4 regions of the Telluria sp. B2 genome follow, and region 1 is predicted to be linked to each of the others. Evidence: predicted binding sites of a transcription regulator. Region 1 holds the regulator's gene; each other region holds the start of a gene.

Region 1 (7,021 bases):
TGGCCACTTCCTTGCGCACGTCGTCCATGCCGTAGGTGCGCTCGGCGATGAATTTCTTGTCTTCCCAGCCGTTATTGAAGATGTGCCAGAGGATGCCCCAGACCAGCGGGATGTCGGTACCCGGACGCACGCGCACGTAGTGGTGGGCGAAGCGCGCCGTGCGCGTGAAGCGCGGGTCGATCACGATCATCTTCGCGCCCAGTTCCTTGGCGTGCAGGAAGTGCAGCATCGAGATCGGGTGGGCTTCGGCCGGATTCGAGCCGATGAAGAGCACGGCCTTGCTGTAGTGCAGGTCGTTGAAGGAGTTCGTCATCGCGCCGTAGCCGAAGGTCTGGGCCACGCCGGCGACGGTGGTCGAGTGGCAGATGCGCGCCTGGTGGTCGCAGTTGTTCGAGCCCCAGAACGAGACCCATTTGCGTAGCAGGTAAGCCTGCTCGTTGTTGTGCTTCGAGCTGCCGATCACCATCAGGGCGTCGGGGCCGGACTTCTGGCGCAGCTCGAGCAGCTTGTCACCGATCTCGTTGATCGCCTGGTCCCAGGAGATGCGGGTGTACTTGCCGTTCACCAGCTTCATCGGGTAGCGCAGGCGGTGTTCGCCGAAGCCGTGCTCGCGCACCGAGGCGCCCTTGGCGCAGTGGGCGCCCATGTTGATGGGCGAATCGAAGGCCGCTTCCTGGCGCACCCAGACGCCGTTGGCCACCACCGCCTCGACCGAGCAGCCGACCGAGCAGTGGCTGCAGACGGTGTGCTTGATCTCGGTCTTGACCGGCGCGTCGGCCACCGGATCGGCGGCCTGGGCCGGTTCGATGACGTTCAACGGCAGCTGGCGCGCCAGTGCGCCGGCCCCGGCCGCGACACCGGCGCCGACCAGGAACTTGCGCCGCTTCAGGCCCCGAACGGCGCCTTCCTTGCTCGAACTCTTCACTAACGACATGTCTGCTCTCCGGGATCGCTCACCAGTAGGCGGCGGTTTGGTAGTAACGGCGAATGTGCTCGGTCTCGTGGTAGCCGCGCTTGACCTGGGGCTTGGCGGCCTCGGCAGGTTTCATTTCGGGCTTGGCCTCGGCGCCGCCGGCCACCGCGGCCAGCGCGCCCAGCGGCGCGGCCTTCAGGAAATTGCGGCGCGCCGGGTCGGGCTTTCCATCGGCCGCGTGCTGCACCGCTTGTGCGTGTGCTTGTACGTCTGCGTGATCGCGTTCCATCGCATCGTCCTCGGTTCGCTGGGTTGGGTTAATCATCGAGTTCTTCCACCGCGAAGCCCACGGCTTCGATCTCCAGCAGGGCCTCCACGAAGTCGGCCACCACCTTGTAGAAATTCGCGCCTTGCGCATTGCGGATGTCGTCCAGGCAGCGCTCGTACCAGGGCGCGATGCGCGCATCGAAGAAGGCCTTCTGCTCGTGCAGGGGCTGGCGCCGGATGCCCGGACCGCCCGCGATCAGCACGCGCATGGTCTCGCACAGCGCGCCGAGATGGTCCTCGAATTCGGCGACGCCGCGCACCCGGCCAATGCCGAAGCGCGCCAGGTCGCTGCGCAGCTCCGCCAGCGGGGTGTCGTTCATGAAGCCGGACAGGTAGAGCGAACCGTAGGGATTCAGGGTCGGCGTGCCGTCGCTGACGAACAGGGTGTCGAACTCCTCGGCCACGCCCTGGGCATCCATCACGCCGGAGGCCAGCACCAGCTTCTCCCAGGCTCGCTCCAGGCCCGGCTCGCCGCCTTCGGCGAGGATGGGGTCGGCCGCGGCAAGCTGCCCCAGCAGGACTTCGCCCGGCGCCGCCAGCAGCAGTCGCGCGGCCAGGGCATACAGGTCGGCACGGGCCTGGTCTTCGCTGGACAAAGGATGCACCACGGCGATCAGGGCGCTGACGGCGTCATTAGCCGGAGTGGAGGTGTGTTCGGGTAATGCAGACTGCATGGACACTGAGGCGCTCCGTTAATAAATCTTTATCGAAAGTGTAGACCCTCACCCCGCAGAGGCGCGCACGTTTGAAACCGCTTGCATATCTCGACACTTACCAACAAGTCAATGTCGAGCTCCTTGTCGTGTTCCTTGCTGCCCACTTAACGCATGCCCGCGGCGTGCATGATCAGGCGGATCAGGCTCGCGACCAGGAACAGAGCCGCCACCCCGGCGGCCCACAGCCCGGCCATCCAGCCCAGGCGGCGCAGCCACAGGGGCGCCGGCCGCTTCCCGAGGCGCAGGCGGGCGCGCATCAGTGATACCCCGCGTCGGCCTTGACCTTGCCGCGAAACACCCAGTACGACCAGATCGTGTACATCAGGATGATCGGCAGGATGAACAGCGTGCCCACCAGCGCGAAGCCCTGGCTGGCCGGCGGCGAGGCGGCTTCCCAGATCGTGATGTGGGGCGGGACGATGTGCGGCCAGATGCTGATCGCCATGCCCGTGTAGCCGAGGAAGACCAGGGCCAGCGCCGCAACAAAAGGCCAGCGGTGCGGCTTGCCCTTGAGCGAGCCGAGCAGGAGCGCAATCGACAGCAGCACCAGCACCGGCACCGGCGCCAGGAACAGGATGTTCGGGAAGGTGAACCAGCGGTCGGCCACCGCCGGGTCGCGCAGCGGGGTCCAGATGCTGACCACCACGATCGCGCCCAGCAGCATCAGCGCGAACGGGCGCGCCACCTGCACCATGCGCTCGTGCAGCTCGCCCTCGGTTTTCATGATCAGCCAGGTGCTGCCCAGCAGCGTGTAGGCGATGATCACGCCGAAACCGGCCAGGATCGGGAAAGGCGCGAACCAGTCGAGCACGCCGCCGGCATAGCTGCGGCCAGACACCGCGATCCCGTCCAGGAAGGCCCCGAGCGAGACGCCCTGGAAGAAGGCCGCCGTCACCGAGCCGCCGATGAAGGCCTTGTCCCACCAGTGGCGCTCGTGTTCCTTGGCCTTGAAGCGGAATTCGAAGGCGACGCCGCGGAACACCAGGCCCACCAGCATGAAGATCAGCGGCAGGTAGAGGCCGGACAGGATGATGGAATACGCGACCGGGAAAGCCGCCAGCAGGCCCTCCCCGCCCAGCACCAGCCAGGTCTCGTTGCCGTCCCAGACCGGGGCGACGGTATTCATCATGGTGTCGCGGTCGCGCTTCTGCTTCACGAAGGGGAAGAGGATGCCGATGCCGAGATCGAAGCCGTCCAGCAGCACGTACATGAAGACGGCGAAGTAGATGATGACGGCCCAGATGACCGAGGTGTCGATGCCCATAGTCTGCTCCTCTCTCAGGTCCCCTTCCGATCGCCGCCGGTGCCTTCGGCCGTGCCTTCGTCGTCGTTGTCCACGTCCGCGGCCGAGAGCGGACGCATCGGTGTGCGCTCCTCGCCCGGCCCGCCCTCGGGCGCCCGGTTCAGTTCGAAGTGCTGCGGCCCCTTGCGCATCAGGCGCAGCACGTAGGCCGTGCCGGCGCCGAACACGAAGAAGTAGGCCACCACGAAGATCGCCAGCGTCAGCGCCACCGCCGGCGCAGCATGCGGCGAGACCGCATCGGCCGTGCGCAGCACGTCGTACACCACCCAGGGCTGGCGCCCGACCTCGGTGGTGACCCAGCCGGCCAGGATGGCGACCAGCCCGGCCGGCCCCATCCACAAGGCCGCGCGCAGGAACAGTCGCCTGGTGAAGAGTTGCCCACCGCGCCGCAGCAGCAGGCTCCACAGGCCCAGCGCGATCATCAGCAGGCCCAGCCCGACCATCAGGCGGAAGCTCCAGAACACGATCAGGGAGTTCGGCCTTTCGTCCTTCGGAAAATCCTTCAGGCCGGGGAACTGGCCGTCCCAGCTATGAGTGAGGATGATGCTGCCCAGGCGCGGGATGCCGACCGCGTAGCGCGTCTGCTCGGCCTCCATGTCGGGAATGCCGAACAGCAGCAGGGGGATGGCCTCGCCCGGCTCGTTCTGCCAGTGCCCTTCCATCGCGGCCAGCTTGGCCGGCTGGTGCTCGGCGGTGTTCAGGCCGTGGAAGTCGCCGATGACGGCCTGGATCGGGGCGACGATCAGGAGCATCCACATCGCCATCGACAGCATCTTGCGCACGGCCGGATTGTCGCGCCGGCGCAACAGCTGCCAGGCGCCGGTGGCCCCGACGATCAGGGCCGTGGTGAGATAGGCGGCCACCACCATGTGCATCAGCCGGAACGGGAAGGAGGGATTGAAGACGATCGCCAGCCAGTCGGCCGGCACCATGCGCCCGCCTTCGATGGCATAGCCCTGGGGCGTCTGCATCCAGCTGTTGGCGGCCAGGATCCAGGTGGCCGAGATCAGGGTGCCGATCGCCACCATGCAGGTGGCCACGAAATGCAGTTGCGGGCCGACCCGGTTCCAGCCGAACAGCATCACGCCCAGGAAGCCGGCTTCGAGGAAGAAGGCGGTCAGCACCTCGTAGGACAGCACCGGCCCCATGATGCTGCCGGCGAACTCGGACATGTTGCTCCAGTTGGTGCCGATCTGGTAGGCCATCACGATGCCCGACACCACGCCCATGCCGAACATGACGGCGAAGATCTTCAGCCAGAAGTGGTAGAGGTCGACGTAGACCTGGCGCTTCGTGCGCAGCCAGGACATTTCGAGGACGGCCAGGTAGCTGGCCAGGCCGATGGTCACTGCGGGAAAGAGGATGTGGAACGACATCGTGAATGCGAACTGGATGCGGGCCAGATCCAACGCCGATAGGCCGAACATGAGCACTCCTCGTGATCTGCGGTGTCCAGAATCTAGCACGGTTGGACATGCGCACAATTGGCAACCTGGCCACGCCTTGACGCCCTGTACAGCTGCATCGCCTCGAGCTATTGCACGCACTCATCAGCCTTTTCCAGCCGGACAGCGACAGGTCAAAAGACTGGGGCGCGGTGGCAGACCGGACTATAATTCCCGTATTGACCGCGACTGTTCGAGGACCGATGACCCAAGCCCCCTCTTCCCCTGCCGCTTCTCCGATCAGCATCAAGGCGCTGAAGGCCAGTTGCAGCGCCTGCAGCATGCACCAGCTGTGCCTGCCGATGGGCCTGGAAAACGCGGACATCGACCGCCTCGACAAGATCATCGGCCGCCGCCGGCGCCTGGAGCGCGACGAGCGCCTGTACGCCATGGGCGAGCCCTTCCGCAGCCTGTACGCGGTGCGCTTCGGCCACTTCAAGACCTACCAGGTGAACGCGGCGGGCGAGCAGCAGATTACCGGCTTCCAGATGGCCGGCGAACTGCTGGGGATGGATGCGATCAGCGGCGACCGCCACCATTGCGACGCGGTCGCGCTCGAGGACAGCGAGGTCTGCGAAATCCCCTTCTCGCGCCTGGAGGAACTGTTCGGCGAAGTGCCGGCCCTGCTGCGCCACTTCCACCGCATCATGAGCCAGGAGATCACGCGCGAACAGAACGTCATGCTCCTGCTGGGCAATATGCGCGCCGAGCAGCGCTTCGCAGTCTTCCTGGTGAACCTGTCGGCGCGTTATGCCGCGCGCGGCTATTCCTCGACCAGCTTCGCGCTGCGCATGTCGCGCGAGGACATCGGCAACTACCTGGGCCTGACCATCGAAAGCGTCAGCCGCCTGCTGTCGCGCTTCAAGAAGCAGGGCTGGATCGCCGTCGACAAGCGCGAAGTCACCCTGCTCGAGCCGGCGCGCCTGCGTGCGATCGCGGCCGGCACCGAGCAGTGCAGCCCGATGGCGTGAATTCCCTGGACGCCTAGAACGTGACCTTGACCGACGGCGCGCTGCGCGTGGCCGGGCCGTGGAATACCGCTTCGATGTTGTTGCCGTCCGGGTCGATCACGAAGGCGCCGTAGTAACCCGGATGGTAGTTGCGCTCGCCGGGCGCGCCGTTGTCCTTGCCGCCCGCTTTCAAAGCCGCCTCGTAAAAGGCGTCGACCATGGCGCGGTCGGCGGCCTGGAAGGCCAGGTGGTGGCGGCCGGTCAGCACGCCCTGCGCCGCCTCGCTGTCCGGCGTCGAGACGAAGAGCTCGTCGGCCCAGAAATACCCCTCGCCCTCGCCGCCCATCGGCACGCCCAGCACCTCAAAGACGGCCGAGTAGAACCGTCTGGATGCGGGCAGGTCGCGTACGACGAGCTGGATGTGGTCGATCAGGCGTCCGCGGTGCAATTCCTGGGTTTCCATGCTGCGCTCCTTGTAGAGTGGTCGACGGAGTCCAGAGTATGCCTCAGTTGGCGTGACAGAGATGACGCGTGTTGAGAAGCGATCGGTGACAGGAAAGCTGGAGCGAACCGTAGGGTGGGCACCCCGTGCCCACGCGGACGCTTGCGTTGCGTCGCCGCGTTCAGTACCTGTGAAGCTGCGTCAAGGAAATGCGTCCCAATGCATATCCGGAACGCTTCCGCCTGCACGCTGGCAGCGCTATTCGGGCCGAAGCAGTCGATTGATCAAGCGTTCGCGTGGGCAGTGGGGCTGGCTAAATGCCAGCACCACAAAGTGCCCACCCTACGGTTGACGCTGGCAGCCGCAACATGCGCCGCGAAACGTCAACCGTTTGCCGGACGGATTACGCCTTCGCCTTTTCCTTCGCAATCCACTGGTCGACCAGCTGCCCCAGCACGTCCAGCGGCACAGAACCCGCGCTCAGCACCATGTCGTGGAAGCCCGGCAGCGAGAACTTGTCGCCCAACTCCGCCTTGGCCTTCTCGCGCAGTTCGACGATGCGCAGCATGCCGATCATGTAGGCCGTGGCCTGGCCCGGCCAGGCGACGTAGCGGTCGACTTCCTCGACGTTGATGCCGTAGTCGACCGCCTGCTGGCGCGTCCAACCCTTGGTGTGCAGGCCGGTATCGACGACGAGTCGGCGGGCGCGGAACAGTTCGGAGCCCAGCGCGCCCAGCAGGCCAGGGACGTCATCTTTATACCAGCCCTGCTCGACCGCCAGGCGCTCGGTGTACAGCGCCCAGCCTTCGCTGTGCGCGCTGCCGCCGCTGAAGATGCGCTGGCTGCGGAACTTCGGAATGCCGGCCAGCTCCTGCTGGATCGCCAGCTGGAAGTGGTGGCCCGGCACGGCCTCGTGGTAGGACAG
Region 2 (7,021 bases), 1.0 Mb from region 1:
CTCTTCCTGGCCGTCGACACCGTCGGTGTCGCCCGCCATGGCATGGATGCCGGGCTGCCCTTCGAGCGCCAGGCCCAATGACAGCAGGAATTCGACGTTGCGTCCGCCGCGACCCTTGCCGCACACCGTCACCGTCGTTTCGCCGCCCGACAGCAGCACGCAGGGCGGGGTGAAGGGCTGCTTGTGCTGCGCCACCTGGCGGGCGATGCCGGCCATGGCCTTGCCGACGTCGCGCGCTTCGCCTTCGATCGCGTTGCCCAGGATGTGGGGCGTGATGCCGGCCTGGCGCGCCACCGCGGCCGCCGCTTCCAGCGCCATCTGCGGGGTGGCGATCATGCGCGTTTCGCAGCCGGCCAGGCGCGGATCGCCTGGCTTGACCGATTCGCCGGCGCCGCTTTCCAGCACGGCGCGCACATGCGCGGGCAAGGCGATGCCGTAGCGTTTCACGATCGCGAGCGCGTCGGCGCAGGTGCTCGGATCGCCCACCGTCGGTCCGGAGGCGATGTCGCAGGGGTTGTCGCCGGGGACATCGGAGATCAGGAGCGTGATCACGCGCGCCGGATGGCAGGCGGCGGCCAGCCGTCCGCCCTTGATGCCCGAGAGGTGGCGGCGCACGCAGTTCATTTCGCTGATGGTGGCGCCGGAAGCGAGCAGGGCGCGGTTCACCGCCTGCTTGTCCTCCAGCGTGATGCCCTCCAGCGGCAGCGGCAGCAGCGAGGAGCCGCCGCCCGAGATCAGGCAGATCACGGTGTCGTCCGGACCCAGGCCCTGCGCCAGCGCCATCATGCGCTGCGCGGCCGCCAGGCCGGCGGCGTCCGGCACCGGGTGCGCGGCCTCGACGATCTCGATGCGCTCGCAGGGGACGGCGTAGCCGTAGCGGGTCACGACCAGGCCGGACAGCGGTCCGGGCCAGTGCCGTTCCACGGCCTGGGCCATCGCGGCCGAGGCCTTGCCGGCGCCGATCACGACCACCCGGCCCTTGCCGGCCGCCGCGTGATAAGGCAGCAGGTTGGGCGGAATACAGTGTTCCGGCTGCGCCGCCTCGACGGCGGCCTCGAACATTTTCAGCAACAGCTGGCGCGGATTCGATTGCATCGTGGTCTCCGCTCAGGACTGCCGGGTCCGGCCGGTTCGGCCATCCGCGTTCTTGTTGGGGTGACGTGGGGCCGTCGGGCCAGGTTTGCTCATTGCTTTCTCCATACTGTGTTGTTTTCCTGCATGGCCCACATTACAGCAGAAATCGCTCGCACACGTGCGGGACGCAGGGAAACAGGGAGACCGGCCGGTCATGCGCATGCCGGCTCATGCCGGCAGGTCAAGGCCGAGCGATGCCGCGGGGGGCGGAAGCGCATCGGCGTCCGGAATCTCCGGGCGTCCTCCGCCAGGGCGTGCCTCAGGGCGCAAGCACGTAGCGTCCGGGCGCGGGACCCAGTCCCGGCTGCGTGGCCGGCGCGTCGACCAGCGGCCCGGCGCGCTGCGCCAGCCAGGTTTCCCAGGCCGGCCACCAGCTGCCTTCGACGACCGGCGCTTCGCGCTGCCAGCGCTCGGGGTCGATGTAGGGCGCGTCGTGCGCCATGGTCGAGAGCTGGTAGGCGCGGCCGGCGCCACCCGGGGGGCGCCACCACGCCCGCGTTGTGTCCGCCCGAGGTCAGCAGGAAGCTCACCTCGACGTCGGTGAGCAGGCCGATCTTGTAGACCGAGCGCCATGGAGCGACGTGGTCGGTGCGGGTGCCGACCGCGAAGATCGGCGCCTCGATGTCGGTCAGCGCGACGGGCCTGCCGTCGACCAGGTAGCGGGCGCTCGCCAGGTCGTTGTTCAGGAACAGGCGGCGCAGGTAGTCCGAATGCATGCGGTAGGGCATGCGGGTGGCGTCGGCGTTCCAGGACATCAGGTCGGTCTGCTGCTCCGGCAGGTCGAGCAGGTAGTGGCGCAGCCGGCGCGACCAGATCAGGTCGTTCGAGCGCAGCAGCTGGAAGGCGCCGGCCATCTGGCGGGTATCGAGGTAACCCCGGCTCCACATCGCCGCTTCCAGGAAGCTGACTTCGCTCTCGTCGATGAAGAGCGACAGCTCGCCCGGCTCGGTGAAGTCGACCTGGGCCGCCAGCAGGGTGAGGCTGGACAGGCGCCAGTCGTGCTCGCGCGCCATGGCCGCCGCCGCGATCGCGAGCAGCGTTCCGCCCAGGCAGTAGCCGCAGGCGTTGACGCGCGGCGCGCCGGTCTCGCGCACGATGGCGTCGAGCGCCTCCATCACGCCGAGCCGACGGTAATCCTCGAGGCTCAGTTCGCGGTCGCCGGCGTCCGGATTCTTCCAGGAGATGACATACACGGTATGGCCGTGTTCGACCAGGTAGCGCACCAGCGAATTGTGCGGCGAGAGGTCGAGGATGTAGTACTTCATGATCCAGGCCGGGACGATCAGAAGCGGCGTCGCGTGCACCTGCGGGGTCGCCGGATCGTAGCGCAGCAGCTCGATCAGGCGGTTGCGCAGCACCACCCGGCCCGGGGTCGTCGCCACCTCGCGCCCGGGACGCAGGCCGGGGCCGGCGTCGCCGCCGGCCGCCCGGGCCAGGTCGGCTGCCGCCCTGGCCGCGCCGCCCACCAGGTTCATGCCGCCGCGTGCGCAGGTCTCTTCCAGCACCACCGGGTTGGTGGAGACGAAGTTCGACGGCGCCACGCAGTCGAGCAGCTGGCGCGCGACGAAGGTGACGACGTCGGCGTGGTGCTGGGACATGCCGCGTACGCTGCTGGTCGCGCGGTGCCACCACTGCTGCTGCAGCAGGAAGCCCTGGCTGAGCGCGTTCCAGGGCCAGCGGTGCCAGGCCGGATCGACGAAGCGCTTGTCCTGGGCCAGCGGGGCGACCGGTTCGGCCTGCCTGGCGGTGGCGGCGCCGGCGCAGTAGTGCAGCCAGCGGGTGGCCGCCGACATCGCGTGCACGGCCAGCTCGGCCTGCTTGTCGGGCGAGAGCAGCAGGTGGCTGCTCCAGTCGAGCCAGGCCAGGGCCTGCGCGGCGGGAGACACGTGGCCGGTGAAGCGCCCGAGCCAGGCGTGCAGCGCCAGGTCGGCCGACGCATGCCCGACCTCGGTTTCCGGGTAATGGTGGTGGGTGCCCTGCCAGGCGCTGGCGTCGCGCTCGAGCACGCTGGCGGCGGGAAAGCCGGGCTGGTTCATGGCTGGCCTCAGTGCGCGAACAGGACCGGGAGCGCGGCGCGCTCGAGCAGGATGCGGGTGACGCCGCCGAGCACGATCTCGCGGTAGCGGCTGTGGCCGTAGGCACCGCTGACCAGCAGGCCGGCGCCCGCGTCCCGGGCAATGCCGAGCAGGGCCTGGCCGGCGGGGGCCTTGCTGCGCTCGACGACGACCTCGACCTTCACGCCGTGGCGCGCCAGGTAGAGCGCCATGTCGGCGCCGGGTTCGTCGCCGTGCAGTCCGTGCTCGCGGTCCGGGTCGACCAGGGCCAGGCGCACGCTGGCGGCGCGCTCGAGCAGCGGCAGCGCGCCGCCGATGGCGCGCAGCGCCGCCACGCTGCCGTCCCAGCCGACCACGATGCTGTCGGCCATCGGCTCGCCCGCATACGAGGGCGGCACCACCAGCACCGGGCGCGGGCCGTGCAGGGCCAGGTATTGCGGCAGGCCGCGCACCGCGCCCGCATCGGGTCCGTCCTGGCCGGTGACGACGAGGTCGGCGTAGCGCGACTGCAGCAGCAGGGCGTCGCGGTTCTCGTCCTCGACCAGGCGCTCCTCGAAGGACTGCACGCCGAGCTGGCGCGCGCGCCCGGCGAAGCGTGCCAGGCTCCGGCGTGCCTGGGCGCGCAGCGCATCGTATTCGTCGCCGGGCGCCACCGCTATCGAGCCGGTGAGCATGGCGTAGGCCGGCCAGGAGATGCCGGTGGCCACGGCGCCGACCAGGTGGGCCTCGTGCGCATTCGCAAGCCAGGCGGCGGCCTGCAGCCGGGCGTCCAGATGCGGGCTGTCGTCGACGTGCACGATGATGGTCTTGTACATGGCGGATCCTTTCCTTGGAATGCCGGGCGCGTTCAGCTTCCCGCCGCACCGCGCGCCTGCCGCACGACCATGACGGGAATGGCGCTGTGCGCCAGCACCCCTTGCGTCTGGCTGCCCAGCAGCAGGGCGCTGGCCTGGCCGCGGCCGCGCGAGCCCATGACGATCAGGTCGCAGTGCAGGTCGCGCGCGGCCGCGACGATCGCGTCCGCCGGGGAGTCCGCGCGCCTGGTCGACAAGGTCGCGCCGACGCCGGCCTGGGCGGCGCGGCGTTCGACATAAGCGAGGCATTCCCGGGCTTTTTCCTCGGCCTCGGGCGCGGTGAGGACGCCGAGGACTTCACTGAAGAGGGGGCGCAGCGGCCTGACATGCAGGCCGACGACTTCGGCGCCGCAGGCATGCGCCAAGTCGACCGCGGCATCGACCGCGGCCATCGAGGCCGCGCTGCCATCGGTGGGAACCAGTATCCGCTTGAACATGCATCCCCCTGTGCGCCGCTGGGCCAAACGTCCGGATGGCGCCCCCGGTCCGGCGCGGCAATGAGAGCAGTCTGCTGCCCCGACGGGAGCGTCGCCATGATCTGGATCAAATTCGGCAGATCGGTGGAGCCGAAGCTTGCGGGGAAGGCTCGACAGCCTTGTCGCCCCGTGCCAGGCGAACAGAGGTCCCTGGACGTGAGTGCCGCCTCCGCGCGTCCGTCCTGTTCCGCGCTGGCGTCAGCGACCCGGGCCGTTGCCCGGAGCGCGGCGCGGGCCTGGCCGTACCGTGATCTGCTGGGCGTGGCGCGTGAAGCGCGCCGGGGCGGAGGCCGTCCTGCGCCCGCGCGCGCCGCTGCCGACGAGCGCCAGGTCGGCCGTGAAGCGGTGCAGCGAGAGGATGGCGGCGAGCGCGCCCAGGGCTTCGCGGCCGAGCGCCGTGTCGCCGGCCTCGACCTGGGGCGTGACCCGGTGCAGGGCGCACAGGGCGAGCGCATTGTCGGCCAGGTGGGCCTGCAGGCCGCCATAGCCGGCCGCTTCCATCAGCGCTTCCTCGTGGCGGAAGAGGGCCTCGACCTCGGCCACCAGGGTCGGCCAGGCGGCGACGAAGGCGTCGTGCGGCGCGGTCGCGAGCTGCTCGATCCGGCTGCACAGGCTCTTGCGTGCATGCCGCATCGCGCTGCCGATGACCTGCATCCGTCCATGGCCGGCGCCGCTGCGCATCATCTCCCATCCTCCATCGATCGTCGTCGAAGGGCACAGTCTCGCCGTGTAAGAAAGCGCCGGTTTGAGATACATCAAAGTGATAGACGCGGCGGCGGGCATGGGTTCTGCTCTGCCGGTGGCGGGTGGGCCAGGGTGCAGAAATGCAATCGGATGCGGGCCGGATGCGCCCAAGATGCAGTTCGGTTGGGAATCTACATTTGTACAAATGCACCTCAGCCGTTACAATACATTTCTATCAACGCGGCCACGCCGCCGCGTTCCGCTACAGCGGGCTAAGTACTCACCCAAAAATAAATGTGTTTTTGGCGGCCATAACCGGCGCGTTGCTGCGTTGGCTCCTGCTTGCAGTGCTCGCACTGCGGCGCACTCGCCGCCTTGCACCGCATCGGCAAGCCGCACCTCCGGTTCTGTTTGCCAAAATTCACATTTATTTTCGGTTGAGTACTTAGACCCGTTTCCACTTTCCTGGCAATCGCCGGCGCGCCCCGTATCCGGGCGCCGGGTCCGATTGTGTTCGCCTTGTGCGGTTCACCCCGCACGCCCACCAGGTCGGCGCAGCAGCGCCGAGCGCATCGCTCTGAAAGGACGAAGACGATGACTGTAGTAGCACCACGATGGGCCTCGCGCCTGCAACCGAATAACTTTGTACTGGCTACCGATCTCGACGGAACCCTGTTGGCCGGCAGTCCCGAAGCGCGGCGCCGCGTGCGCGAGCTGTTTCATGCGCAGGAGGAGGGCGCGAAACTGGTCTTCGTCACCGGCCGCGCGCTCGAGACCATCCTGCCGCTCCTGAGCGACCCCACCATCCCGATGCCCGACTACATCATCGCCGACGTGGGCGCCACCGTCGTCGACGGCAGGCTGCATCCGGTCGGCGATATCCAGCAGGAGATCGCCGTGCGCTGGCCCGGCTCCCAGGCGGTGCTCAGGGCGCTGGCCGGTTTCCCCGGCCTGCGACGCCAGAGCGTGCCCCAGGAAAGGCGCTGCTCCTTCCTGGTCGGCGAGGGCGCTGTCACTCCGGCGCTGCGCGCCCGGGTGGAAGCCCTCGGCTGCGACCTGCTGCTCTCGGCCGGCCGCTATCTCGACGTGCTGCCGCGCGGCGTCGGCAAGGGTCCGGCCCTGCTGCGCCTGGCCGAGGCCGTCGGCTTCGATCCCTCGACCATCGTGGTGGCGGGCGATACGCTGAACGACCTGTCGATGTTCGAGACCGGCCTGCACGGCATCGTGGTCGGCAGCGCCGAGCCCGCGCTGGTGGAAGCGGTGCGCGGCCGGCCGCTGGTGCATGTCGCCGCCGGCGAAGGCTGCGACGGCATTCTCGAAGGGCTGGCCCACCATGGGGCGCTGCGCGATGGCGGTCTCGCACCGGCGCCGGTCGCCCCGGGCGGGAACGCCAGCCTGGTGATGGTCTACCATCGCCTGCCATTCGACGAAGTGGTCGAAGACGGCGTGCTCCAGCGGCGCCGTCCGCGCAGCCCGAACGGGATCATCCCGACCCTGCTGCGTTTCTTCGCCGGCGCGCGCCGCGGCGCCTGGGTGGCCTGGTCGCAGCAGCCGAGCCGTGCGCCCGAAGGCTTCGACAGCGATGTCGCGGTCGATCCCGGACGTTATCCTCACCTGAAGGCGTCGCGCATCGCGCTCACGGCCGAGGATATCGACATCTTCTACAAGAAGTTCTCGAAAGAGGCCTTCTGGCCGATCATCTTCTCCTTCCCGGACAAGGCCGAGTTCAACCAGGCCCACTGGGAGCGCTTCCTGGAGGTGAACCGCCTGTTCGCCGAGCGGACTGCGCGCGAAGCCGAGGATGGCGCCGTGGTCTGGG
Region 3 (7,021 bases), 2.3 Mb from region 1:
GTTCGGCAGCGACATGGGCGTGCCCTCTTTCGCGGCCCAGGCGGCGATGTGGCCGAAGGTGTTGGCGCCAGTGTCGCCGTATTTGTCGGCGTCGGGCAGCGCGCCCAGGCCGAAGGAGTCAAGCAGGAGGATGAATGCGCGTGACATGGTATCGCTCGTGTTTGTTGTTTAGTTGGCGACCGAACGCGGCACCGAGGCCAGGCGCTCGACGAAGGAGTAGATCAGGGTGACCAGGTCCTTGGCGGCGACGGCCGCGTACTTCAGGGTCTGCTCGTGCGACAGCGGGAACGGGGTCAGGCCTTCGGCCAGGTTGGTGATGGCCGACACGCCGACCACCTTCAGGCCGCAGTGGCGGGCCGAGATCACTTCCGGCACCACCGACATGCCGACCACGTCGGCGCCGAGGGTCCTGAAGGCGCGGATTTCGGCGGCAGTCTCGAAGTTCGGGCCCGGGGCGGCCAGGTAGACGCCTTCGGCCAGGGTGATGTCCTTGGCGGCTGCGGTCTCCTTGACCAGGTTGCGCAGGTCGGCATCGTAGGCGTTGGCCATGCTGAAGAAGCGCGGGCCGAAGCGCTCGTCGTTCGGGCCGGCCATCGGGCTGCCCGGCAGCAGGTTGATGTGGTCGGTCAGGACGACGACGCTGCCGGCGTCCACTTCCGCGCGCAGGGAACCTGCGGCATTCGTCACGAGCAGCATCTCGCATCCGAGCAGCTTGAAGGTGCGCACGGCCGAGGTCATCACGGCGGCGCCATAGCCTTCGTAGAAGTGGCCGCGGCCCTTCATGCAGACCACCGGCACGCCGGCCAGGGTACCCAGCACCAGTTCGCCCGCGTGGCCGTGCACGGTGCTGATCGGGAAGCCCGGCAGGTCGGCATAGCTGATCGAGACGGCATCAAGCATCTGTTCGGCCAGCACGCCGAGGCCGGAACCGAGGATCATCGCGACGCGCGGCTCGAAGCCCGGCTTGCGGGCGCGGATGACGTCGGCGGCTTCGAATGGGGTATTGCTGGACATGGTATTCCTTCGTATGAAACTGAAATCGGGGGAGAGGCTGTCGTGCGGACCTGCTATGCGGGGAAGCGGCCCGGCGCCGCTGCGACGAGGGCGCGATGAAGCCAAAATTGTTCTAACTATGCATTATCCCGGATATGTATGGCAAATACCATTTTTGTTAGGCATTTATATGAGGCGAAAATAAATCCATGTAAAAGCAGGTGAGGACGACCGAAAAGTGTTGGCTTAGAGATACAATTTGATTAACACGACAATACGTATTGACTTCAGTCAAACATTTGTCTAGTATCGACCAACATTTGTTTATAAGTGCCGACCGTGACTGAACTCTCGAAGAAAGAACAGTTGTACGAGCTGATCCGCGCCAATCCCTTCATTGCGCAGCAGGACCTCGCCGCCGAACTTGGCCTCTCGCGCTCGGCCGTGGCCGGCTACATCGCCACCCTGGTGCGCGAGCGCCGCCTGCTCGGGCGCGCCTATGTATTGCCCGACAACCGCCCGATCGTCTGCGTGGGCGCGGCCAACCTCGACCGCAAGCTGCGCGCCGAGGGCACGCTCGTGATGGGCACCTCGAACCCGGCCAGCGGCATCGAGTCCTTCGGCGGCGTGGCGCGCAACATCGCCGAGAACCTGGCGCGCATGGGCGCGGCCGTCTCTCTGATCACGGCGGTCGGCAACGATTCGTCCGGACGCGCCCTGCTCGCCCACGCCGAGAGCGTCGGCATCGACGTGCGCGGCTGCCTGAAGCTCGACGACGCCGGCAGCGGCACCTACACCGCGGTGCTCGACCGCGACGGCCAGATGGTGGTGGCCCTGGCCGACATGGCCCTGTACGACCGTATCACCCCGGCTTTCCTCGACACCCGCCAGCGGCAGCGCGCCGGCGCTTCGCTGATCGTGGCCGACCTGAACCTCAGCATGGAGGCCATCGCCGCCCTGCAGCGCGATGCCGCGCGCGACAGCGTCTCGCTGATCGTGGTGGCGGTGTCGGAGCCGAAGATGAACCGCCTGCCGGACTCGCTGGCCGGCGTTCGCCTGCTGATCCTGAACGAAGGCGAACTGGCCGCACGCCTCAAGCGCCCCTTGCACGGCGACGCCGAACTGGCCGCCGCCTGCCGCGAACTGCAGGCGCAGGGCGCGGAGGATGTGGTCGTCACGCTGGGCGCGCGCGGCGTGCTGTTCACCGTGCCGGGCGGCGGCGCCGAGCGCCTCGATGCGCCGCCGGCCGAGGTGGTCGACGTCACCGGCGCCGGCGACGCCTTTGCCGCCGCGGTCGTACTATCGCTGCACAGCGGTGGCGCCGACCTGGCCTTGGCCTGCCGCCGCGGCCTGCAACTGTCGGCCATGACGGTCGAGTGCCGCCAGACCGTCTGCCCGCAACTCGCGCCTGACACTTTCGGCGCCCTGACTCAAGAATAAGGTAATACCATGCAATCCTTCCTGCTGTTCTCCCCCGAAGTCGCCGCCGCGAAGAGCGCCGGCCGTCCCGTCGTCGCCCTCGAGTCGACCATCATCTCGCATGGCATGCCCTACCCGCAGAACGTGCAGACCGCGCGCGAAGTCGAGCAGATCATCCGCGACGCCGGCGCCGTGCCGGCCACCATCGCCATCATCGACGGCAAGATCTGCGTGGGCCTGAACGACGAACAGCTCGAGCGCCTCGGCACCGCCCAGGATGCGATCAAGGTCAGCCGCCGCGACCTGGCCTACGTGCTGTCGCAGAAGCTGCTGGGCGCGACCACCGTCGCCGCGACCATGATCTGCGCCGAACTGGCCGGCATCGAAGTGTTCGTCACCGGCGGCATCGGCGGCGTGCACCGCGGCGCCGAGACCAGCTTCGACATCTCGGCCGACCTGCAGGAGCTGGCTTCCACCAACGTCGCCGTGGTCTGTGCCGGCGTGAAGTCCATCCTCGACATCGGCCTGACCCTGGAATACCTGGAAACCCACGGCGTGCCGGTGGTGAGCGTCGGCCAGCCGGGCTTCCCGGCCTTCTTCACGCGCGAATCCGGCTTCAAGGCCGACTTCCAGCTCGACTCCCCCGAAGAGCAGGCGGCGTTCATCCGCACCAAGTGGCAGCTCGGCCTGGACGGCGGCGTGGTGGTCAGCAACCCGGTCCCAAGCGAATCGGCGATGCCGAAAGAGGAAATCGACCGCATCACCGAGCAGGCATTGCAGGAGGCCGGCCAGCAGGGCGTGACCGGCAAGGCGGTCACGCCATTCCTGCTGGCGCGCATCAAGGAACTGACCGAAGGACGCAGCCTTACCACCAATATCGCACTGGTCAAGCACAACGCCCTGGTCGGCGCGCGCCTGGCCGTCGCCCTGAACGGCAAGGCCTGAACCGAGAGCAGCCATGTCGATCGACCTGAAACAGCTGAAGTACTTCCTCGCCGTGGCCGAGGAAAAGAGTTTCAGCCGCGCCGCCGAGCGCCTGCACATCTCGCAGCCGCCGCTGTCCCAGCAGATCATGAAGCTCGAATCCGAACTCGGGGTGCGCCTGTTCGCGCGCACCACGCGCAGCTTCGAGCTGACCATGGCCGGCAAGGCGCTGATGCAGGAAGCGACCGAGCTGCTGGGCCGCATGCGCATGACGATCGACACCATCCGCCAGATCGACCGCGGCGAAGTCGGCCGCCTGCGCGTGGGCATCGTCGGTTCGGCGATGTGGGGCCCGATCCCGAGCCTGCTGGAGCGTTTCCAGACCGAGTTCCCGCGCGTGACCTGGACCCTGCACGAGCTGGGACCGGACCAGCAGCTCGAAGCCCTGCGCTCGAAGCAGATCGACGTCGGTTTCTGGCGCGAGCCGCGCCTGGACGAGGAGGATCTCAGGCAATCGCACCTGCGCCAGGACCTGTGCTTCCGCGAGGACTTCTGCGTCGCCGTGCACAAGGAGCACCCGCTGGCGCGCCAGGAAGCGATCGAGCTGATCGACATCGCGAACGAGCCGATGCTGACCCTGCACCTGAACCAGTCGGCCGAGCCGCGCTACCTGATCCAGTGCTGCGTGAACGCGGGCTTCCAGCCGGCGATCTTCCAGGAGGCGGCCGAGCCCCAGACCCTGCTGGCGATGGTCGGCGCCCGGCTCGGCGTGGCCCTGATGCCGCAGACCACCAGCCGCATCGGCTGGCCGGGCGTGGCCTTCCTGCCGATCCGTACCAATGCCCCGTCGGCCAACCTCTACATCACCACCACCAGCCAGGACGACGCCCCGGTGGTGCGGGCCTTCCTGAAGATCCTCGAACGCGGCGCCGAATAGGAACCTGTCCCGGTGGGCGCTTCTGCTACAGTGGCAGGACGGGCGCCTGGCCAGCCGGTTGTCGGCGGCGGCCCGCCAGCCAACAGGAATGCCGTTTCATGCCCGCAGCACCCCTGCCGCCCAACGAAGCCCGACGCCAGGCCCTGCTCGATTCGCTCGGCCTGCTCGACACCGCGCCCGAGCCGGTGTTCGACCAGATCACCCGCCTGGCCAGCCGCCTGCTCGGCTTTCCGATCACCCTGTTCACGCTGATCGACCGCGACCGCCAGTGGTTCAAGTCGCGCGTCGGCCTGCCCATGACCGAAACGCCGCGCGCGCATTCCTTCTGCGCGCATGCCCTGCTGCAGAGCGACCCGATGGTGGTCCCCGACGCCTCGGTGGACGAGCGTTTCCACGACAATCCCCTCGTCACCGGCCCGTCCCACGTGCGCTTCTATGCCGGGGTGCCGATCCGCAGCCTGGACGGTCTCCCGCTCGGCACCCTGTGCGCGGTCGATACCTGCCCGCGCACGCTCGGCGCCGAGCAGCTCCTGATCCTGATCGAGCTGGCCGAAATCGTTGCGCGCGAAGTGCACTACCGCGAACGCCTGGCGCTGGCCGGCCACCAGGTGGTGGCCTCGAACGACGCCCTGCAGGCCACCGAGGCGCGCCTGCGCGCGATCTTCGACCTGGCCAGCGTCGGCATCGGCCTGATCGACCGCGATTTCCGCTTCCTCGGCGTCAACCCCGCGCTTAAGCGCATCATCGGCTACGGCATCGAGGAGCTGGAGCGGCTGACGGTGCGCGACCTCACCCATCCGGACGACATGCCCGCCAGCGCGGCCTGGTTCCAGCGCCTGCGCGACGGCGAGATCGAAGAGTACGCGATAGACAAGCGCTACCTGCGCAAGGACGGCGCCACGGTCTGGGTCAGCCTGCATGCGAGCCGCAAGACAGACGCCGCCGGCGAAGTGGAATACTTCATCGGCTTCATCAACGACATCAGCGCCCAGAAGGCGGCCGAACAGGAACTGAACGCCCTGCATGCGAGCCTGGAAGCGCGGGTGGACGAACGCACGCGCGAGCTGCAGGAAGCGAACGAGCGCCTGTCGGCGGCGCTGGCGCGCCAGCAGGCGGCCGAACAGGCGCTAAAGACACGCGAAGCACAGCTGAGCAGCGTGATCACGAACGCCAACGACGCCTATATCGCGCTCGACCAGGCCGGGCGCGTCACCGCCTGGAACCGCGCGGCCGAGGAGACCTTCGGCTGGAGCGCACAGGAAGCAGCCGGCGCCACGCTCGACCGCCTGATCATTCCGCCCGAGATGGCGGCGCAACACAGCGCCGGCATGGAACGCTACCTGCGCACCGGCGTGGCCCAGGTGATCGACAGGCGGCTCGAATTGCCCGCCATGCGCAAGGACGGCAGCCGCCTGATGGTCGAGATCCGCATCCGTGCGCTGGAGCTGAACGGAGAAACCCTGTTCAGCGCCTTCCTCAACGATATCTCGGAGCGCAAGCGCGCCGAGGCCCAGCGCGAATACGAGAGCCGGCACGACGCGCTCACCAACCTGCTCAACCGCCGCGCCCTGATGGAGATGCTGCCGCTGGCCCAGGCGCGCGCGGCGCGGCGCCAGTCGACGCTGGCCCTGCTCTTCCTGGATCTCGACGGTTTCAAGGCGGTCAACGACAGCTTCGGCCACGATGCCGGCGACGCGCTGCTGCGCGTGGTCGCGCAGCGCCTGCTGGCATCGGTGCGGGTGAACGACAGCGTGTTCCGGCTGGCTGGGGACGAGTTCACCCTGGTGCTCGAAGACCTGGACGGCACGGCCGCCGGCGCCCAGTGCGTGGCCGCGAAACTGCTGAAGAATATCGCGGAGCCGATCCCGGTCGGCGCGGCAAGCGCCCACGTCGGCGCCAGCATCGGCATCGCGCTCTACACCCCGGGCAGCGGTCGCAGCGCGGAGGAGCTGATCAAGGAAGCCGACAGCGCGATGTACGAAGCGAAGAAGGCCGGGCGCGGCCGGATCTGGCCAGCGCCGGCAGGCTGCATCTAGTGCGTGGCGCCGCCGGTGACGGCGGCGCCCTCGCCCGCACCTTCGCCAGCGTGCACGGCCACCTCGACCGCCACCCGCAGTCCCTCGACGATCTCGCCGAGCGCCATGGACGGCGCATCGGGGAAGGCCGCGGCCTGCTCGGGCAGGTAGGGCACGTGGATGAAGCCGCCGCGCACGGCCGTGCCGTCGATGTGGTGCATCAGGCCATAGAACACGTGGTTGCACACGAAGGTCCCGGCGGTCTGCGATACCGAGGCCTTCAGGCCGCGCTCGCGCATCGCACCGACGATGGCCTTGATCGGCAGGGTCGCGAAATAGGCTGCCGGGCCGCCGGGGACGATGGGCGCGTCGAGCGGCTGCTGGCGGTCGTTGTCGAGGATGGGCGCGTCGTCGACGTTGATCGCCACGCGCTCGACGGTGAGGTCGGCGCGCCCGCCGGCCTGGCCGACGGCGATGACCACGTCCGGCTTGATCTCGTCGATCGCGCCGGCCAGCACCCGGTTGGCGAAGCCGAACACGCAAGGCAGTTGCAGCACCTCGACCAGGAAGTCGTCGCCGCTCCAGCCCTTGAGGGCGCGCACCGCTTCCCAGGCGGGATTGATGCTCGCTCCGTTGAATGGCTCGAAGCCGGTCAGCAGGACAGTCTTTTTCATCGCTATCGATTCATCAGGAAGTAGAGAAGGACGATGTTCGCCGCCAGCAGCGGCAGCGC
Region 4 (7,021 bases), 1.2 Mb from region 1:
AGCTGGCTGGTGTCGTCGGTCGACGCCTGGCGCATCAGGCCGCCGATCGCGACCACCTGGCCGTCCTGGCCGCGCACGATGCTGTCGAGTTCCGAGGTGCTCGACGCCGCCAGCGGAAGGGTCAGCGAGCCGGCCGAACCGAGGTTGATGCCCTTGGTCACGGTGCTGACCTGGCTCACCGAGGGATGCACGTGCAGCAGGATGTTGCCGCTGTCGTCGATCTGCGGCGTCACGTCCAGCACCACGCCCGAGAAGAAGGGCTGCAGCGTCACGCTCGGGGTGATGGTGTTGCCGGTGGCGGTGTTGTTGGTGGTCGTGGTCACGCCGGTCACGTAGAACTCGTCGGTGCCGATCTTCAGCACCGCCTTCTGGTTGTTCACGGCTGCGATGCGCGGGCTCGACAGTACGTGGACCGTGCCCTGCGACTCCAGGAAGGAGATCAGGGCCGCGAAGTTATTCGTCTGCACCGCCAGGCCGAACAGCGAACCGGCCGCGTTGGCAGCGTTCGACAGCGAAAAGCCGGTGCTGGCCGACAGGCCGGTGCCGTTGCTGATCACCGGCGGCTGGCCGCCCGTGTAGGGCAGCGGCGCCAGGCCAGTGCCGGGCGAAATCAGGCCGCCCGAGACCCGGTTCGGGTGCGAGCTCTTGATCGAGGCGAACGAAGCCCAGTTGATGCCGCTCTGAAACTGGTCGTTCAGCTCGACTTCGAGGATCTTGGCTTCCAGGATCACCTGGCGGTCGACCGCGAGCTGGGTCGCCTTCAGGTAGGCGTCGACGTTGCGCAGCTCCTCGGGCATGGCGCGGATCACGAGCACGCCCGACTGCGGGCTGACCACCACGCTGCGCCCGCCCTGCTTCGAACCGACGATGGCTTCGATGGCGTCACGCAGGTCGGTCCAGAAATCGTTGTCCGAGGTGGTGTTGACGTCGGTGCTCTGGATCTGGCTGTTGCCCTGGCCGTAGGGATCGTTCGGGTTGTTCGGGTTGTTCTGGTTATTGCCCATGCCCTGGTTGCCGACGCCCTGGCCCTGGTTGCCGCTGCCATTATTGTTATTGCCGGCGTTCGAGACCGAGGTCGAGGTCACGCGCAGGTTCGACGTGCCGCGGCGGTTGCCGACCAGGTAGTTCACGCGGAACATGCGGGTCTGCATGGTCAGCGGACGGATCGTCACGCGGTTGCCTTCGATCTTGTAGTCGTAGCCATACATCTCGCGAATCGCTTCCAGCGTTTCCTGCAGGGTGACGTCCTTCAGGTTGGCGCTGATGCTGCCCGACACCTCCGGATGCACCAGCATGTTGTAGCGCGTGCCGGCCACGATCGAGCGGAAGAACTGCTGCGCGGGGACGTTGTTGAAGGCGACGTTGAAGCGTTCCTCCAGCGCCGGGCGGGCCTTCGGCAATTCCTTCGCCAGCTTCGACGCCGGCGGCAGCAGGGCGTCGGCGACCGGGTCGCTCGCCGGCTGGGGCGCGCTGGTGGCGGCGCTGGCGGTGGCGACTTCGCGCTTGATGGCGTCATAGGTCGCATGCGGCGGCGTGACCTGGCAGGCGCCGAGCAGTGCGGCGCCCGACAGGACGCTCGTGGAGAGTAGGTGTTTTCGCATCGTCATTGTTCTCGTCAGTCTCCGCGTACACGCTCGAGCCCGCCACCCGACGGGGGCGGGCTGGCGGGAGCGTCCAGTTTCAGCACGCGCCGTTCGCGCCCGCGCACCAGCTCGACTTCGTTGGGGCCCATGCGCGTCACGCGCATGCCGCGCACCGTGTCGCCCAGGCGCACCGTCTCGCCGTCGATGACGGCGACGTGGCGCCCGCCCGGCTGGCGCGCGATGAGCACCGACTGCAGGCGCGGCGCGGACGGTGCCGCGGGAGCGATGCGCGCAGCCGCACTCCCTTCCAGCATCGAGGCCGGCGGCCGGGTCGGGTCGCGCAGCGCCTGGGCGGCGGCCGGCAGCGAGCATGCAAGCAGCAGGCACAGCGCAAGTGCGCGTCTCACGGCGCACTTCTTCACAGCTTCATCCATTTGCGGTCCAGGCTCAGGGTGTAGAGCGTCAGCGTCAGGCGCGACGCCGGCCAGGTCTCGGCCTCGAGCTGGGCGCGGCCCCAGAACAGCTGGGTCGGCAGGCTCTCGAGCGCGGCCATGTAGTCGATCATGTCGAGGTAGCCGCCGCGCACGGTGATCTCCACGCCGTGACGATACAGCAACTCGGCCGGGCCGGGCGTGGTGTTTTGTGAAGCCGCCGCCGTGCCCGGCGCGGGCCCGGCGGCGCGCCTTCCCGCTTCCAGCACCGACTCGGCCGGCAGGGTGCGCACCGACACCAGCGTCAGGCGTCCGTTGGCGCGCACGATGGAATCGAGCAGCGGCGCCATGCGCTCGGGAGCCACCAGGCCGTTCTGCATCGCGCGCAGCTGGATGCTCAGGTCCTCGATTTCCTTGCGTACCGCCGCCAGGCGCGCGCGCGCCGGTGCGTCCGGATCCTGCTGGGCCGCCTCGACCCGCGCGCGGATCTCGTTGTCGATACCCTCGATGTTGTTGTTCTGCTGGCTGATCTGGGCATTGAGCGCGTCCTGCCTGCGCAGCTGCGGTCCGAGCGCGAAGAAGTGCATCAGGAACACGATGGCGGCCGCGCTGGCCGCGAACACCAGGATGCGTTCGCGCAGCGTCAGGGCGTCGATGCGCGCCGCCAGTTTGATCCATCGTTCTTTCATGGGCGCGGCGCCTCGCTGTTCGATTGCAGGCTGAATTCGACGTACGGCGCAACCTGGGGCGCCGCCGGCTCGGCCGGCGCCTGCGCGCCCGGGACCGCCGCTTTCGCTCCCTCCGAAATTTGCAGGCTGCCGAAGCCCTTGCCCTGCAGGACAGGCTCGCGCGTCAGCCGCGTCAGGTAGCCAGGCACCGCCTGCGCATCGAGGGCGCGGCCGCGCACCCCGATCTCGTTGCCGGCGCCATGAATGGTGATGCCCGTCAGCCACAGCCCTTCGACATGCTGGCGCGCCAGTGCGCGGAAGTATTCAGCGTAGCCGCGCGTGTTGCCCAGCTCTCCGCGCTGCAGCACGCCGGACACCTCGCGCAGGGCGCCGAGCTGGCGTTCGGCCTCGCTCACCGCGCCGGCCAGCGTCGGATCCTTCTGGCGCGGCGGGAACTCGGCCGTCACCGCCGCCAGGCGCGCCTGGCGCTGCTGGAGTTGCGCCGCGCCCGCGTCGGCCTGGCGCTGCAGCGACTTGACGCGCATGTCGCCGTAGGCCGCCATCGCCGCCACGCCCAGCACCAGCACGGCGAGCGCCTGGGCCATGGTGCGGCTCGAGAAGATCTTCTTCTGCTGCAGGAAGATCGGGTTGAACAGGTTGATCTGCTGGCTCACAGCACCGTCTCCTCGTGGCGCAGGGCCGCGCCGAGCGGCACCAGGAAGCGCTGCTGCAGGGCCTTGTCGGCCAGCTCGGGCGCCCGGCCGAAGTCGAACAGGCTCGCCAGGTCGAGGGTATCGACCGGCATGTAGAGGTTGCTCGACAGGTAATCCTCGAGCCCGACCACGGTCGACGGGGCCAGCACCAGCTTTGCCACGCTGATGAAGGAGTACTGGCGCTCGAAGTTGTCGAGCGAGCGCTGCAGTTCGAGCGTGACGCGGTCGAACACGGCGTGCCTGCGCTCGTGGACGGGATCGAGCAGCTGCTCGGGCGCGATGTCGATGCGCCGCGTGAGATAGAGTTCGCCCTTGTAGGACACGGTCAGCAGGCCGCCCTCCTCGCTGAAGGACAGCATGGCCAGGCCGCGCCCTTCCGGCTCGATCATCGCCGCGATGTTTCGCTGCGCCATTTCGGGAATGTCGATCACGGACAGTTCGACTTTTGCCCCGGCAAACAGCTTCTGGCGCGCCTCGATGATGCTGTTGCGCGCCGCGATCGCGAACATCGAATGCTGGGCGCGCACCGCCGCGCCCTGGTCGACCGGCAGGTCGAGCACGTCGATGGTGGCGTCGTCGATGTGGAAGTCGAGCATGTCCTTCAGGCGCCAGCGCACCGCGGTCTTCAGTTCGTCCGCCGCCACGTTGGGCGCGTCCACCGACAGGATCTGGTATTCGCCGGCAGCCAGTACCGTGCTGCAGCGGTAGGCGTTCGCATGCAGCTCGCGGCCCAGCTTCTCCAGCAGCTCCGGTCCCACCTTGCCCGGATAGAAGACCGCCTGACGGACCTGGGGACGGATCTCGGGCGCGGTCTGCATGCTGACGGCGGCGATGCCGTCGCGCAGCAGGCTGATCGCCAGCCATCCTTCTCTGTTCTTGGCTCTTCTAAAAAAACGCATGCAGGTCGGGTACCGTGGTGATACAGCGATGAGGTTTGTCTCGTAAAGGCTTGATTATATTCAAGTCCGACGCCTAAGCGATAAAAAAATGTTGCTGGTTTATTCAGCCTGCTGCCGGATTATCATTGACGCGCCGTCAATAGACTTCCCGCAGGTAGATCAGCGCGCTGCGGGTGGCGCCGAAATTCACCCTGCCGCGCGTCGCCGGCAGCCAGGGATGGCCGGTGGGCTGGACCCAGACGCTGCCGGCCCGGCCCGCGCCCGGCGCGTTCAGCAGGTAGACGCCGGCGCCGCCCGTCAGCGTGACATTCTGCGTCGCGCTCGGACTGTTCAGGATCGCGGTATTGCAGTTCTGCAGTCCCGTATCGCCGGCCGCGGGAGTGGCCGTGCCGGCCCGCAGGTCGCGCCAGCAGGAGGTATAGTTCGCCGCCGCCGTGAAGGCCTGGTTCGGGATGTCGGTGTGGTTGACCCATGCCGCGCCGCTCCAGTACTGGGCCTGCAGCCTGAGCGGCGTGCGCCGGGTGTTGCTGCCCTGGGCGCTGCCGACGTTCAGGCGGCCGTTGATGATCATTACGCCATCCTCGGCCGACTGCGCCGGGTCGTCGCGCAGGGACGAGATGGCGACGGCTTTCAGGCCGCTCGACAACGCGCCGGTCTTGGCCACGGCAACCGTCTCCGGCGAGCTTGCCCGCAGGTAGATCGGTGTCGGCGCGCTCCAGGCCGTGTTCGCGGGCTTGCTGACGTCGAACGGCGTCTCGAGCGTGAAGTTCGGCGCGCCGGTCAGGCGCGCAATGCCGGCGTCCGAGCCGAGCTCGCCGCCAACCAGGGCGCGCGTGGTGGCGCCCTGCCCCGGCGCCGTCACGGCGCTCAGCGTCACCGGTTTGCGCCAGGCCCCGGTGTAGTTCTCCAGTTCGTCGCCGGCCAGGTTGTAGGCCTTGACCTCGACATCGAAAGGCTGGCCCGAATAGGCCGCGCCGCTCACGACCGCGGGCGCGCCCTCGCACCCCATCTCTGCTTGGCATTGCGAAGGCGCGGTCACCGTGGTCGTGTAATAGGCCGGGTAGAAGCGGCCGACCGGCTCGCGCTTGCCGCCCACGGCCAGGCCGGTAGCCAGGTAGTCGGCCAGCGACGGCGTCAGGTTGATGGCGCCGACCTCGCTGTACTGCAGCGTGGCGGCGATCGAACCGCTCTTCGCTCCCTGGCCCGACGACGTCAGCGTACCCGCTTCGCTCATCGGCGCCGCCGTGCCCGCCGCCGGCGAATGCGCGAACGACACCGTCGGCAGATTTTTTTCGTTGCCGAAGTTCTGCGCGAACGTCGTTCCATCGGCCAGCAAGGCGCCGACTTCGACATTGAAATCCTCCCCCGTCTTGGCGAAGGCGACGCCGTCGGGCGTGATCGTCCGCGGATTGGCGCCGCCGAGCACATTGGTGATGCTGCGCACTGCCAGCTGGAGCGGACGCGCGGTGAAGGAATTCGAGGAGGCGACACGCCCGTTCGCCAGCAGGTTCAGCTGGACTGTGCCCACGTCCGGGTAGCCGAAGTTCGACTGCGCCGCCGTCACCGCGGCCGAGGCGCTGTTGGCGGCAAAGGCCATCTTGACCGCGCTCGACCAGGCGCTGGCCGTACCCGCCGCCGGCGCGCCGCCGTTCGGGGTGCAGACCGGCAGCACTGCGCCGGCATAGCCGGCGCCGACCTTGCCGCTGGCCGGATCGTCGCAGCTCAGGCTGAACTGCATCGGCACCGTGGTCTGCTGGGTCGTGTGGAGCGCCATGGTCGTGGTTCCGTTCACGGCCGTGACGTAGATCTTGGCGTTGGCGCCGCCGGTCATCGGCCCGTTGTAGAGCGGGCAGTCGGCGCTGTCGACCGCCTTGTTCGGAGCGCAGGGGACGGACGTGAACACGTAGCCCGGCATCGCGGTCGCGGAGCCGGTCGCGGTGAACGTGCTGCTGGCGCTGTTGTTGGCGCTGTTGTTGTCCGAGGTGCCGGCCACGCTGGCGTTGTTGGTCATGCTGCCGGCCTGGTTCACGGCGGCGGTGATGACCAGCGGCGCGGCGGTCGTGTTCGGCGCCATCGACGGCCTGTAGGTGCAGGTGACGACCTGGCCGCTGCTGGTGCAGCTCCAGTTCACGCCGCTGGCGGAGACGAAGCTCATCCCCGCCGGCAGGGTGTCGGTGACGGTGATCGGGCCAGCCTCGGTATAGGGGCCGTTGTTCGACACCACCAGGGTATAGGTCGCCTTGCCGCCGACGGCGGTCGAGCCGCCGCGCGTCATCGCGATCGAGAGGTCCGACACCGGCAGGGTCGGCACCACCAGGATCTCGGCATTGAGCAGCACCAGGTCCTGGCCGGTGCGGTAGGTCGTGGTCACGCTGGGCGCATAGAAGATCCACTGCACCACCTCGGTGTCGTAGGCGTCGAAGTCGATTCCGTAGGAAGAGGGATCGCGGTTGATGTTGCTCTTCGAGTTGAACTGGTTGCCGGACGGGTTCATGTCGTCGGTCAGCTCATTGCCCTCGAAGATCAGGTTCTCGCCGCCCTGCGACAGGGTGGAGTCGCCTTCCCAGGTGATGTGACCGACACGCGCCTTTTCGCGGGTCGGCCACCAGGGCGAGGGCCAGCGGAAGTTGGTGGCGGTGAAGCTGATTTCGCCGTTCTGGAAGAAGCGGAAACCCTCGTACAGGTTCAGCACGCGCTCCGGCTCGTCACGGTGCGAGTAGATGACCA

Evidence for each region. The regulator FNR, encoded in region 1, switches genes on or off when oxygen is low (the NO sensors DNR and NnrR bind a similar motif). The targets are predictions, from matches to a motif close to TTGATNNNNATCAA.
Region 2: a site for FNR is predicted at 4,576-4,589, ahead of ACSUZJ_RS14615 (universal stress protein). Genes of this name have one in related genera too.
Region 3: a site for FNR is predicted at 1,275-1,288, ahead of ACSUZJ_RS20305 (carbohydrate kinase). Genes of this name have one in related genera too.
Region 4: a site for FNR is predicted at 4,345-4,358, ahead of ACSUZJ_RS15405 (agglutinin biogenesis protein MshI). Genes of this name have one in related genera too.

The regions. Positions count from the first base shown of each region.
Region 1 covers NZ_CP196525.1:2,259,965-2,266,985, reverse strand. Annotated here, with positions in the region: gene ACSUZJ_RS10185 (formate dehydrogenase subunit alpha) at 1-934, opposite strand, end outside; gene ACSUZJ_RS10180 (twin-arginine translocation signal domain-containing protein) at 954-1,238, opposite strand; gene ACSUZJ_RS10175 (TorD/DmsD family molecular chaperone) at 1,231-1,914, opposite strand; gene ACSUZJ_RS10170 (DUF2474 domain-containing protein) at 2,061-2,213, opposite strand; gene cydB (cytochrome d ubiquinol oxidase subunit II) at 2,213-3,220, opposite strand; gene ACSUZJ_RS10160 (cytochrome ubiquinol oxidase subunit I) at 3,235-4,686, opposite strand; gene fnr (fumarate/nitrate reduction transcriptional regulator Fnr) at 4,908-5,675, shown strand; gene ACSUZJ_RS10150 (VOC family protein) at 5,689-6,117, opposite strand; gene ACSUZJ_RS10145 (DUF885 domain-containing protein) at 6,500-7,021, opposite strand, start outside.
Region 2 covers NZ_CP196525.1:3,284,491-3,291,511, reverse strand. Annotated here, with positions in the region: gene ACSUZJ_RS14630 (glycerate kinase type-2 family protein) at 1-1,095, opposite strand, end outside; partial or broken gene ACSUZJ_RS14625 (PHA/PHB synthase family protein) at 1,394-3,170, opposite strand; gene ACSUZJ_RS14620 (universal stress protein) at 3,179-4,003, opposite strand; gene ACSUZJ_RS14615 (universal stress protein) at 4,036-4,479, opposite strand; gene ACSUZJ_RS14610 (hypothetical protein) at 4,717-5,202, opposite strand; gene ggpS (glucosylglycerol-phosphate synthase) at 5,797-7,021, shown strand, end outside.
Region 3 covers NZ_CP196525.1:4,593,476-4,600,496, forward strand. Annotated here, with positions in the region: gene ACSUZJ_RS20295 (phosphopentomutase) at 1-147, opposite strand, end outside; gene xapA (xanthosine phosphorylase) at 169-1,014, opposite strand; gene ACSUZJ_RS20305 (carbohydrate kinase) at 1,333-2,433, shown strand; gene ACSUZJ_RS20310 (pseudouridine-5'-phosphate glycosidase) at 2,443-3,357, shown strand; gene ACSUZJ_RS20315 (LysR family transcriptional regulator) at 3,371-4,273, shown strand; gene ACSUZJ_RS20320 (bifunctional diguanylate cyclase/phosphodiesterase) at 4,372-6,309, shown strand; gene pcp (pyroglutamyl-peptidase I) at 6,306-6,962, opposite strand; gene ACSUZJ_RS20330 (DUF979 domain-containing protein) at 6,965-7,021, opposite strand, start outside.
Region 4 covers NZ_CP196525.1:3,466,766-3,473,786, forward strand. Annotated here, with positions in the region: gene mshL (pilus (MSHA type) biogenesis protein MshL) at 1-1,601, opposite strand, end outside; gene ACSUZJ_RS15390 (hypothetical protein) at 1,616-1,990, opposite strand; gene ACSUZJ_RS15395 (hypothetical protein) at 2,002-2,703, opposite strand; gene ACSUZJ_RS15400 (PilN domain-containing protein) at 2,700-3,356, opposite strand; gene ACSUZJ_RS15405 (agglutinin biogenesis protein MshI) at 3,353-4,294, opposite strand; gene ACSUZJ_RS15410 (hypothetical protein) at 4,431-7,021, opposite strand, start outside.